DNA from 2 places in the Desulfofarcimen acetoxidans DSM 771 genome. Region 2 is predicted to be linked to the other one. Evidence: riboswitches for the same ligand, from Rfam matches in the RefSeq annotation. Region 2 holds a riboswitch; the other holds the start of a gene.
The links. Region 2 has a riboswitch for cobalamin ahead of cobT (nicotinate-nucleotide--dimethylbenzimidazole phosphoribosyltransferase). Riboswitches for the same ligand answer to the same signal wherever they lie in the genome.
Positions count from the first base shown of each region.

Region 1: another riboswitch for cobalamin. It lies ahead of DTOX_RS18135 (energy-coupling factor ABC transporter permease); the one in region 2 lies ahead of cobT (nicotinate-nucleotide--dimethylbenzimidazole phosphoribosyltransferase).

Region 1 covers NC_013216.1:3,900,598-3,906,049, reverse strand. Annotated here, with positions in the region: gene tsaB (tRNA (adenosine(37)-N6)-threonylcarbamoyltransferase complex dimerization subunit type 1 TsaB) at 1-571, shown strand, start outside; gene rimI (ribosomal protein S18-alanine N-acetyltransferase) at 574-1,023, shown strand; cobalamin riboswitch at 1,086-1,270, shown strand; gene DTOX_RS18135 (energy-coupling factor ABC transporter permease) at 1,663-2,409, shown strand; gene DTOX_RS18130 (energy-coupling factor ABC transporter substrate-binding protein) at 2,406-2,720, shown strand; gene cbiQ (cobalt ECF transporter T component CbiQ) at 2,795-3,577, shown strand; gene DTOX_RS18120 (energy-coupling factor ABC transporter ATP-binding protein) at 3,574-4,425, shown strand; gene DTOX_RS18115 (selenium metabolism-associated LysR family transcriptional regulator) at 4,606-5,452, opposite strand, start outside.
Region 2 covers NC_013216.1:3,781,247-3,786,698, forward strand. Annotated here, with positions in the region: gene sat (sulfate adenylyltransferase) at 1-308, opposite strand, end outside; gene DTOX_RS17400 (YlbF/YmcA family competence regulator) at 932-1,282, opposite strand; gene cobT (nicotinate-nucleotide--dimethylbenzimidazole phosphoribosyltransferase) at 1,385-2,449, opposite strand; cobalamin riboswitch at 2,533-2,716, opposite strand; gene DTOX_RS17410 (S-layer homology domain-containing protein) at 2,797-5,452, opposite strand, start outside.

The DNA.
Region 1 (5,452 bases), 120 kb from region 2:
AGTTCCGGCGAGTTTGGAGGGAATAGCCGTTTCTTCAGGTCCCGGATCTTTTACAGGCTTGCGTATTGGTCTGTCCACTGCCAAAACATTGGCTCAGGTTTGGAAAATACCGGTAGTGGGTGTTTCCACTCTGGATGTTTTGGCAAACGGTTTATCCGGAAACAACGCTTTGCTGTGCCCGATATTAAATGCCAGGAAAAATGAAGTATATACAGCTGTCTATAGCAACACCGACTTTTTATCGCTGGAATGCTTGGTTGGTCCTCTGGCTGTTAGTATCGAAGAACTGGTTTCTATATTACAAAAGAGTAATTTTGATTCGGGTTTTGTAATGTTTTTGGGAGACGGCGTACCTGTATATAAGGAGAAAATATTATCTTATCTGGGTAAACGGGTAATTTTTGCGCCGGCGCCATTGAGTTTTCCCAGGGGTGCGGTTGCCGCACAGTTGGGATGGAAGTTGCTTCAACAAGGGCTGGGTTTGCATCCTTTTGAACTCTTGCCGGAATATATCCGCTTATCTGAAGCCGAGCTGGTCTGGTTGCGAAAACAGGAGGCAAATAAGGTATAATCATGAATATAGAATTTGAGAAAATGAATGCTGCGCATCTGACAAGTGTAACAGCCATTGAGAACAGCAGTTTTATTACGCCCTGGTCCTACCAATCTTTTGTTTATGAACTGTCTCAAAACAGTTTTGCCTATTATATAGTAGCCTTGTTGAAAAATGAGGTGGTTGGCTATGCCGGCATGTGGATAATTTTAGATGAGGCTCATATTACTAATGTAGCAGTACACCCCGAACATAGGGGACGGAAAATAGGATATGCTTTGATGCAGCAGATGCTAATCAGGGCCGCGCTCAGGGGGGCTACTAAAATGACGTTGGAGGTAAGAAGTACTAATGAGCCGGCTAAGAAATTATACAACCTGCTTGGCTTTAAAGAATCCGGCATACGCAAGGGATATTATGAGGATACCGGAGAAGATGCCCTTATTATGTGGAAGGAAGATCTGTTTTAGTATTTTGATTTAGAAATAGGCATAGACACATTCATAAAAATGTGTTAGCATGTAGTTAAATTAATTCCATATAGTAAACGGGTGTTTTGCATTGCAAAACTTAAGGGAAGTTCAGAAGTGCTGACGCGGTCCCGCCACTGTGATAGGTAGCAAACTCACACAAGCCACCGGTTCTTTTTTGAGTCTGGGAAGGCGTGAGGGAGTGATGACCTTAAGCCAGGAAACCTGCCCGTTTTAAATTTGCCGTTGATCTACGAAAGATAGGGAGGTGAAATCCATCGTACCTGTGTATGCGGGTGCCTCGTATGCCTTGTCACCTTTCCGGTAACAGGGTTTTTTGGTTTTAACCAGTCAATTTAATATTTGAATAGGTGTTCTGTCTGGAGAAGACGGACTTAAAATAAGGAATAATAAAGGGAATGGTATCAAAACCTGTAGAGGAACTTGATGTCCATGATGATCTAAAGCCGAACCATGCCTATTGCTGACTTTGAGCGCTTCTCAGGGAGTGGTTGGCGATTTAACGCATTACCTTACCGGCTTAACATACTCCCGGTGGCTGCACACCGGCTTTTTTATTGCTTTTTATGTAGTATTTGACAAAATTTGGCATTATCTGGGGGTTGCAGTATGAATATGATGAAGGGGTATTTAACAGCTTTCTTAGCTATGCTGGGGTCATACTTTATTTTTCCTGATAACGCATACGCCATGCATATTATGGAAGGATTTTTGCCTGTCAAATGGAGTATTATCTGGTCGGTAATAACTTTACCGTTTATAATTGTAGGTCTATGGTCCATCCAGAAAAAGGTGTCTAATAGCCCGTCACTGAAGATGCTGTTGGGTTTAGCCGGGGCTTTTGCCTTTGTTCTGTCTGCTTTGAAACTGCCGTCGGTTGCGGGTAGTTGTTCTCATCCTACGGGAGTAGGGCTGGGAGCTATTTTGTTTGGGCCTTTTGCTATGAGCGTGCTGGGTGTCATTGTGTTGCTTTTTCAAGCACTGCTTCTGGCTCACGGAGGTTTAACCACGCTGGGGGCCAATACTTTCTCCATGGCTGTGGCAGGTCCTTTTGTGTCTTATGGCATCTTTAAGCTTTTGCAAAAATTTGGGACCCCGTTATGGATATGTGTATTTATGGCTGCCGCACTGGGGGATTTGGCTACATACCTGACTACTTCTTTTCAACTGGCACTGGCTTTCCCTTCGGAAACAGGAGGTGTATTAGCCTCTATGTATAAATTTGCCGCTGTTTTTGCAGTTACACAGTTGCCGCTGGCTATCAGTGAAGGTTTATTGACAGTACTGGTAATGAATGTGCTGACTGTTCACAGTAAGAGTGAATTGGAGGAATTATCCGCGCTGACAAGGGAGGTTAAGGCATGAGTGTAACAGCAAAAAACACTGTTCTGGTGCTGTTGGTTTTGGCGCTGGTGATTGTCCCCCTAGTGATGAATAATGCGCCTGAATTCAGAGGCGCAGATGATCAGGGGAAAGAATTGATCGGACAGATTGATAATAATTATCAACCCTGGTACAGTTCTTTATGGGAGCCTCCCGGCGCAGAGATGCAAAGCTTGTTATTTGCACTTCAGGCAGCTCTTGGCAGCGGTTTCATAGGTTATTATTTTGGTTATATGAAGGGAAAGAAAAAGCATCAGCAAGAGTTAGAGAGGGACTCAAAGATAACGAGCTGAATGTTGCGGAATTGAAGAACTAAATTTATAACCTTAATTTTCTTAGAGTAATATAAAAGGAGTAATACAAAGGGATGTTTTCTATTGACAGCTATGCTTATTCTAATAAACTGAGGAAAGTTCACCCGGCTGAAAAATGTGCTTTTGCCATGGTTACTTTAATAATTTGCCTTGCTGCTTCTTCACTTTTGACTTCTCTGGCGGTTTTATTGATTATGTCTGCAGCGGTTGTAGGTTATGCCGGAATCCCATTTCGGGTTTTTGCCGGGTTTATGTCTCTTCCGGTTTCATTTTTACTGGTAGGTGTGTTGACTATAGCCGTTACGGTTAGCAGAGAACCTGGGGTCTATCTTTGGGGTTTGTCTTTTTGGGGGTTTAACCTGGGAATTACAGCAGCAGGAGTCGCTGCTGCTGTAATTCTTTTATTTAAGTCACTGGGGGCGGTTAGCTGTCTGTATTTTTTGTCTTTGACTACTCCTATGATTGACATAATATATGTATTGCGAAAAATGAAAGTGCCGGCTTTATTTATTGAACTCATGACACTCATTTATCGTTTTATTTTTGTTCTGGCAGAAACCGCAGAAAAAATATATACGTCGCAATCTTCCAGACTGGGTTATGCCGGTGTTAATGTCTCTTTCTCTTCTCTGGGGGAACTGGCCTCAACACTTTTTATTAAATCTTTTCACCGTTCACAAATGCTTTTTCAGGCACTATCTTCCCGTTGTTATACGGGTGGTTTGAATGTTCTGGATAACTATTATGAATTTTCTATTAAAAATATGCTCTTTATTGCAGCGCTGGATCTGGGGATAGCAGCTCTGTCATTATACTCCGGAGGTGGACAGCTTTGAAAGAATACATTTTGGAAGCCAAAGGGGTTGAGTTTAGATATCCGGATGGCACCGGTGCTTTGAACGGGATTAATATAGCTGTTGAGAAGGGTAAAAAAGTGGCTGTTTTAGGTTCCAATGGGGCGGGTAAATCCACTCTTTTTCTTCACTTTAACGGTATATTAAAGCCGCACAAGGGCAATATTTTGTTTAACGGTCAGCCGGTTTGCTATAAGCACAAGCAGTTAACCGAATTGCGTAAGAATGTTGGAATAGTTTTTCAGGATCCGGACACTCAGTTGTTTTCTGCCAGTGTTTGGCAAGAGATATCTTTTGGGCCGATTAATTTAGGATTGCCAAAAGAGCAAGTAATTCAAAGGGTTAATGCGGCAATGGAGGCAACCGGAATTACGGGTTTAAAAGACAGGCCAACGCATTTTTTGAGCTATGGACAAAAAAAGCGTGTATCCATAGCAGATATCCTTTCGATGGAACCGCAAGTGATAATTTTTGATGAACCTACAGCCTGGTTGGACCCCAAGCTATCTTTACAGGTTATGGAGATATTTGATTTATTGAACCAGCAAGGTAAAACTGTTGTACTGTCTACACATGATGTGGATTTAGCCTATACCTGGGCCGATCACATTATTGTTATGGAGCAAGGTCAAGTCGTTGGGGAAGGACCTCCCGAAGTGATTTTTTTAAAAGAAGATCTTGTTTGCAATACGGGATTGGAGAGACCTTTTATCGTTGATATGTATTTGGAACTGAAGAAAAGCGGGTATATTTTGTCGAATAAGCCGTTGCCACGCACAAAAGAGGCCTTGTTTGCTTTGCTTGCCGCACAAAAAACTGCGGCAGTATAAGGAGTGGGATTAAGATAAAGTATTTAGTATGGCTTTGGATTGTGTCTTTAATTGGTATGATTATGGTAATACCTATTAAGTTATGGTCGAATAGAAATGTAATCTGTCCCCACTGCGGGATGAAAATCATGGTTAAGAAAAAGCGGGCCCAGGGTAGATGTACTTATTGTGGGGCTTTTTTTAAAAACCCTTATTATCGAGTTGGTGAAGAAAGTTGATGAAAGTTTCAGCAGTCCTGTTGAAGTATTTTCTCTTAGGATAAATAATATAAAGATTGCGGTCCAAAACAATATCCTCCAGTCTTAGGACAGCTATGTTTCTCCTATACTCATTTTCCGGTACTGCCCAGTGAGAGACAAAAGAAATACCCATGCCTGCTTCCACTGCTCCGATAATAGATTCAGTGCTGCCAAACTCTGCCGTGATGATTAAATTGTTGACATTAAGTCCCTTTGCCGTGAGTTTTTCCTCAACTGCATGCCTGGTGCCGGAATCACTTTCCCGCCATACCATTTGTTCTCCTGCTAATTCCACTGCCTTAACTGTTTTTCTGGTTGCGAAGGGATGTTCCAGTGGTGTAATTAAAACCAGTTCATCATCACTTAGCTTGATCGAAGCGATTTTATCGTGCAGCACCTTTGTCCCTATTGCACCTAGATGGATTTCGTGTTCCAGTAATTTTTCGATGACCTTGCCGCTGTCGGAGATCTCCAGAACTGTTTTAACCTGAGGGTATTGTTTTTTAAATAAGCCTATGATTTTAGGTAAAATATATTGCCCGGGTATGGTACTGGCCCCTATTACTAAGTTGCCTCTAACTTCGGATATCATTTCATTAATTTCTTTTTCTGCTTGCTGCAGGCTATTTAGTATTATTTTGGCATGCCGGTTAAGCCTGTTTCCTGCTTCGGTAGGCACCATTTTTCTACCCAAACGCTCTAATAGCTTTATTCCGAAATGATCTTCTAAAGAGGCTATTTGTTTGCTAACCGCCGGCTGTGTTATGTTTAGTGCTTTCGCTGCTTTA
Region 2 (5,452 bases):
AGAGCTACTTCCATACCTTCTTTAAGTTCAGCAGCCTGTTCTTTGGTAACTGAAACAGTGATGGGCACGGGCCAGGCTAAGCCGTTGGCTAAGTGCTTGGTGTTTACTACGCTTTCATAATCTTCTTTGGTCATAAAACCCATTAATGGACTGAATGCACCCATACCAATCATTAATACATCAGATGTTTCACGGGATGACATTCTAATTACCGGCAGAGTTTTAGCTTTTGCCAAAGCATCTTCACGTTGTTCTTTCGGGAGAATTACCGGAGTTAATTTTCCACCATGCGGTGCAACTAATGCCATTTTCCTCATCGCCCTCCTCAAATATTTTTCTCTTTATTATTGACCGGTTCATGCAACCTGGTGATTGTGCAGCTTATCACTTGCATTTGCACAAATCCAACGCTTCAGATGCACTTCATCGATCACTAATTATTCTTGTATATAAGTTATTCTACCTAAACTTCAAAACTCCTTCTAAGAATAAGCTATTTTTTTTATTAAAATTGTTTTTTTTTATTATTAATTTTTGCATGGCTTTTAATAGATAAATAACCGCTCTTAGGCCTTAAATCAAGCGAAATGGGCTGTAAAACCGGCAATTAACTAATTGTACTCTCTATATATAAGTGCTTTTATGTATTTCTTCAACTTCCCTATAAATACCTGCTAAAAATTTATCCTATGAATTTATTTTACTCCAGGGAATTATGCTTATATGGATCCGTGGATAACCACTGTTTAATGAAGTATAAATTTATATTGCATAAATAATGTCAGTACTGAATAATTTCCGATAAACACGAGTACCCATGGCTGCCTCGAAAGTCGCTAAAGGGGATTTTCCTGCTTCGTCAAAAGAAGAGGTTAACTTGCCACCTCTCCTCAATAACGAAGTCCCACCCGGCTCCGCCATAGATTATTTACTAGACCAAATGATCAGATTTCTCACGGATGCCATCACGTATTTTTACGCTGATTTTTTGCATAAAATTATTAAACATAGCGTTAGCTTCAAAGGATTGCTTTACCACTTGGTTACTCAAAACTTCTTTTTCAATCTCGCCCATTTCTATAGCATCCGCCTCGGTAAGTTCACCTAACATCTTTTTTCTTTCTACGCCTCTTTTGGCATTGTTAAGCTTCTCTACCAGGCCCGCTGCGTCCTCATTTCTCATGATGGCCAGCTCACTTTGCTTCATATCCTTAAACTCTTCCGTCTCGGCAATGGCTTTCCCCAGCTCTACCGCCATATCATAAATTTTTTCTAAAGACACTTTAACACCTCCTGTTCCTAACACCCTTATTTTCTCCGAAAAAACTCAAATTCCTGCTTATATTAAGTTGATTGTTTTTATTATTTCCGGTTTTTTATTTAATTACTTTAAAATTTTGCTCTCATCCACATCTGATACTTTTGCCTCTTCATAACTTGCCATCTCATGCAATATTCTCAGTGAACCTTCTACAATATTCATAGCCAGGGCTGATCCGGTCCCCTCGCCCAACCTCATGTCCAAATGCAGCATGGGCTTCAGGCCGACCACCTCCAGCATGTACCGGTGAGACTTTTCTCCCGACAAATGAGAACCCAGCATATACTCTTTGGACAAGGGGCATATGCGCGAAGCAACCAGAGCGGCGGCAGTGCTGATATAACCGTCAACCAGTACCGGCACCCGCCTGGCTGCAGCGCCTAGGATCAAGCCGGCCAACCCGGCAATTTCCAGACCGCCTACCTTGGCCAGCACGCTTACAGGATCAGCCGGATCAGGCTTATTGACCTTAATTGCAGCCTCTATTGCTTTTATCTTGTTATTTAAAACTTCGTCATTAATAAGAGTCCCGCGACCGGTGATTTCATCTACCGATAGATTGCCAAAGACAGCCAGGAGAGCCGTGCTCGGTGTGGTATTGGCAATTCCCATGTCGCCGGTAGCCAGCAGATCTGTTCCCTGATCTATTTCCTGCCACGCAGTTTCTATGCCAACCTCCAGAGCCTGTACCGCTTCTTCCACTGTCATAGCCGGCCCTCTGGCTATATTACCGGTACCCGCTTTGACCTTTTTCCGCAATACTCCCGGATAATCCACAGGCACTGCTACCCCCACATCCACCACAATAAGATTAGCTCCGGCATGACGGGCCAAAACACCAATACCTGCCACACCGTGTACAAAAGCAGGCAGCATTTGATAGGTTACCTCCTGCGGCGCAGCGCTGACACCTTCTTCAAACACACCGTGATCGCCAGCCATGACAACCACGGTCTTTTTCCTTATAAAAGGTTTGTGATTTCCGGTAATACCGGCCAAACGCACAGCCACTTCTTCCAAAACACCCAGGCTGCCCGGCGGCTTAATTAAACTGTCCAGCCGCTGCTGAGCTTTGTTCATAGCCTCCTGATCCAAGCTACCAATCATCGATATCGCTTTCTGCAACATGCAATCAACCCCCGTTAAAAATAATAAGCCCACAGCCAATAAGGCCGTGGGACTTTTCCATCATCCAACGAAGCAACCTGTAAAAGGTTTTTGGTTTTCAGGCAGGTCTCCTGACTCCGGTTCAATACATGCAGCAACCTTCCCGGTTTAACGGTGGTTATCCTATGCCGCTATGCTCCCCGGTTACAGTGGCGGGACCGTTCAGGATTTACACCTGATTCCCTATTCTCCCCGATTTCATGGGGCACCTGAAACCAACTTATTTAATTATCTGAAATGAAATCTTCTACATGAAACCTCATTTTCCTGCTCCAACTTTAAAATATTATGAACAAACCCCAATTATATTAATGGGTTACCCAGTAATCAAGAACCCTGCTCACTGCCACAGCTACCTCAGCTCTGGTAGCGCTGTCCAGAGGGCGAAACTTGTCCTTATCACCTTTCAAGATTCCCGCCGCTGCCACCCGGTCAACCTGATCCAGTGCCCAGGCAGGAACGGAAGATATATCGGTAAATGCAGACTTCTGCTGCTTATCTGTCTTGGGCAAATTAAGCACACGATCAATTATGACAGCCATTTCCGAACGTGTTATGCCTTTGGATGGTTTAAAGGTGTTATCGGGATAGCCGCTGACCGCCTTTCTGCTCACAGCGGCAGATACTGGATCTACGGCCCATTCGGGTATCTCGTCCTTAAAAGAAACCTGGTTTTCCGTTTTAGACCAGAGCAAAGCCCGGTATAATAAGGCCACAAACTCAGCCCGCGTAATCATGTTTTTAGGCCGGAAACTGCCGTCCGGGTAACCGTTGACAATCTCACGGGAGGCCATTTGAGTCACTATATTCTCAGCCCAGTGATTTTTCATATCGCTGAAAACCGGTATTGGTTGCTCATCCACCACTACGGCAACCTGTCCCAGACCTTTTATCCTGGCATTAATTGTTTGCAGGTTATCCTGCCCCACTGTCCATGCAGGCTGGAGCTGCCATTCATCGCTGCCCTCGCCTTTAAACAGGACCTTTACTACAGGTGTCAGGTCAGAAGCAAGCTGGCTGTCATCATTGGAATCTGTTTCTCCCGGCGTTTGAGTCAGTATATCAGAAGGATCTAACAGTATGTCAGAAGGATCTAATAATTCAGTTGAATCATCCGAGTCAAGCGGCTCTCCCGATGTTTCCGGCGACAAACTAAGCAGATCACTTTTATTATAATTATATTTGAGCTTCCAGGGTTCCCCCCATGATATCGGCTGGGAACCGGCCACATCCAATGCTTTTAACACATCATAACCGGGTATTGCAACATCGTCCAGCGGTATAACTTCAATATTTAGCGGGGACTCCACTACCTGAGCCGGAAACTGTAATACTGTATTCTCATCCAAAACTACTTCCGCACCGCTGCTATTTGAAACCACCGCAGTATTTGCGCCCGTAGAACGCACAATTACCTGAACGGTTTTTACCATTCCCTGGAAGGAAATAGTTATACTGCCGGTTCCCGGGGTTTGGGCTGTGAACAAATTGTTTGCCAGGGAACCCATATCGCCCTGCAGCTGAAGTTGATAATCAGTCGCGTATAACTCATAGTCCTGACCGCTCTTTGTTTTAGCAATCGTCTTAAATGTTACCGATTCGCCCGGTTCAACAATCACTGAAGCAGGGGAAACAACTAATTCCGACAGGCTTTCCGCGCCTATAACATGCGCCGTTTTCTCTCCTGCGACACCGTTGACAGAAGCAATAATTTTATAGTCGCCGCCTGAGAGCGGGTGAAAGATATTCGACTGGAAGGCGTTTTGCGGATCAGATTTCCAGCTAACAGACGACTGGTCTACCTGGTAAGGGTTATAGTTCACATCATAACCTTTCACCGCATATTGCACTGATGTGCCGCCCAGAACATAATCCGGACCGGTAACAACTAAACCACCCAGGTTCCCTTTCGGTGCGGTAGAAAATACTCCTACAGCATCCGGAAGCAAACGCTGCTGAGTTAGCTGGGGATGATTGATTAGAGATGCCTCGCCGTCTCCGGCATGCCTGGCGGACAGTGTGGTCGATCCGCCACCGTCCAGGTTTACTGCCCTGTTCACACCAAGCGCCAGGAGAAATTCAGCCATACCTGTTTGGGTAGTACCCACACTGCCATTGCCATTTTCAGCAGCGGCCAGATAAAGCGTTTTATTATCAGGCATTATACCTACAGCGGTACGGGCATAATTACCCGTAATTTCCTGAGTAAAAGGGGCTAGCTGGCCGTCCTGCACCAGCAAAGTATTGCCGCCTAAGGCAGCTCTCAGGTTGCCTGTTTGGGGAGTAACCAGATAACTCGTCTGCACTCTGGAGGATACTGGCAAATTCTCCAGCAAAAATTGAGCCGCCGCCCCATGACCCTCCAGAACATAACCGTTCGCAGGAATAGGTACACCGGGCTTGTTCTGGTTAACCGAGACAACTAAATCATTTTGAACTACAACTTCTACTATTCCGCTTTGTCCGGAAACATCCGACCTGGTCTCAGTACCCCAGAAGGAGTTATATAGATTAAGGTGGTTAATATCGGCAGACTGGCCGTCCTGCAGCAGGTAATCAGGCTTATTAATACCAAACAGCGGAAATGAATTTCCGTTTTCGGATACAACTGTCCCGGAAAACCCAAATATGCCGATAATAGCCTGGTTATTATTAGTCACAGCAAAACCAGGCATGTCCTCACGCATGGCAGGGCTGGAAACCAGATTTCCGTTGCTGAATTCCAAGCCAATCGGCCGGTGATTCTTCATTTGAAAAAAACCGCCATTAATACCGGCTACAGCCCCCGTCCTTGATGTCATGCCTGTTAAACTCTGAGCCTTATTAAGAGTTCCGTCGGCACCGATCATTGTATCAATTTTCACATAGGGGTTGGACAAATCAACTTTAATAGCATAAATCCTGGTTTTATTATACATATAAGTTTGCAGTACCACCCCGGGACTGATTATCTCAGTGTTTACC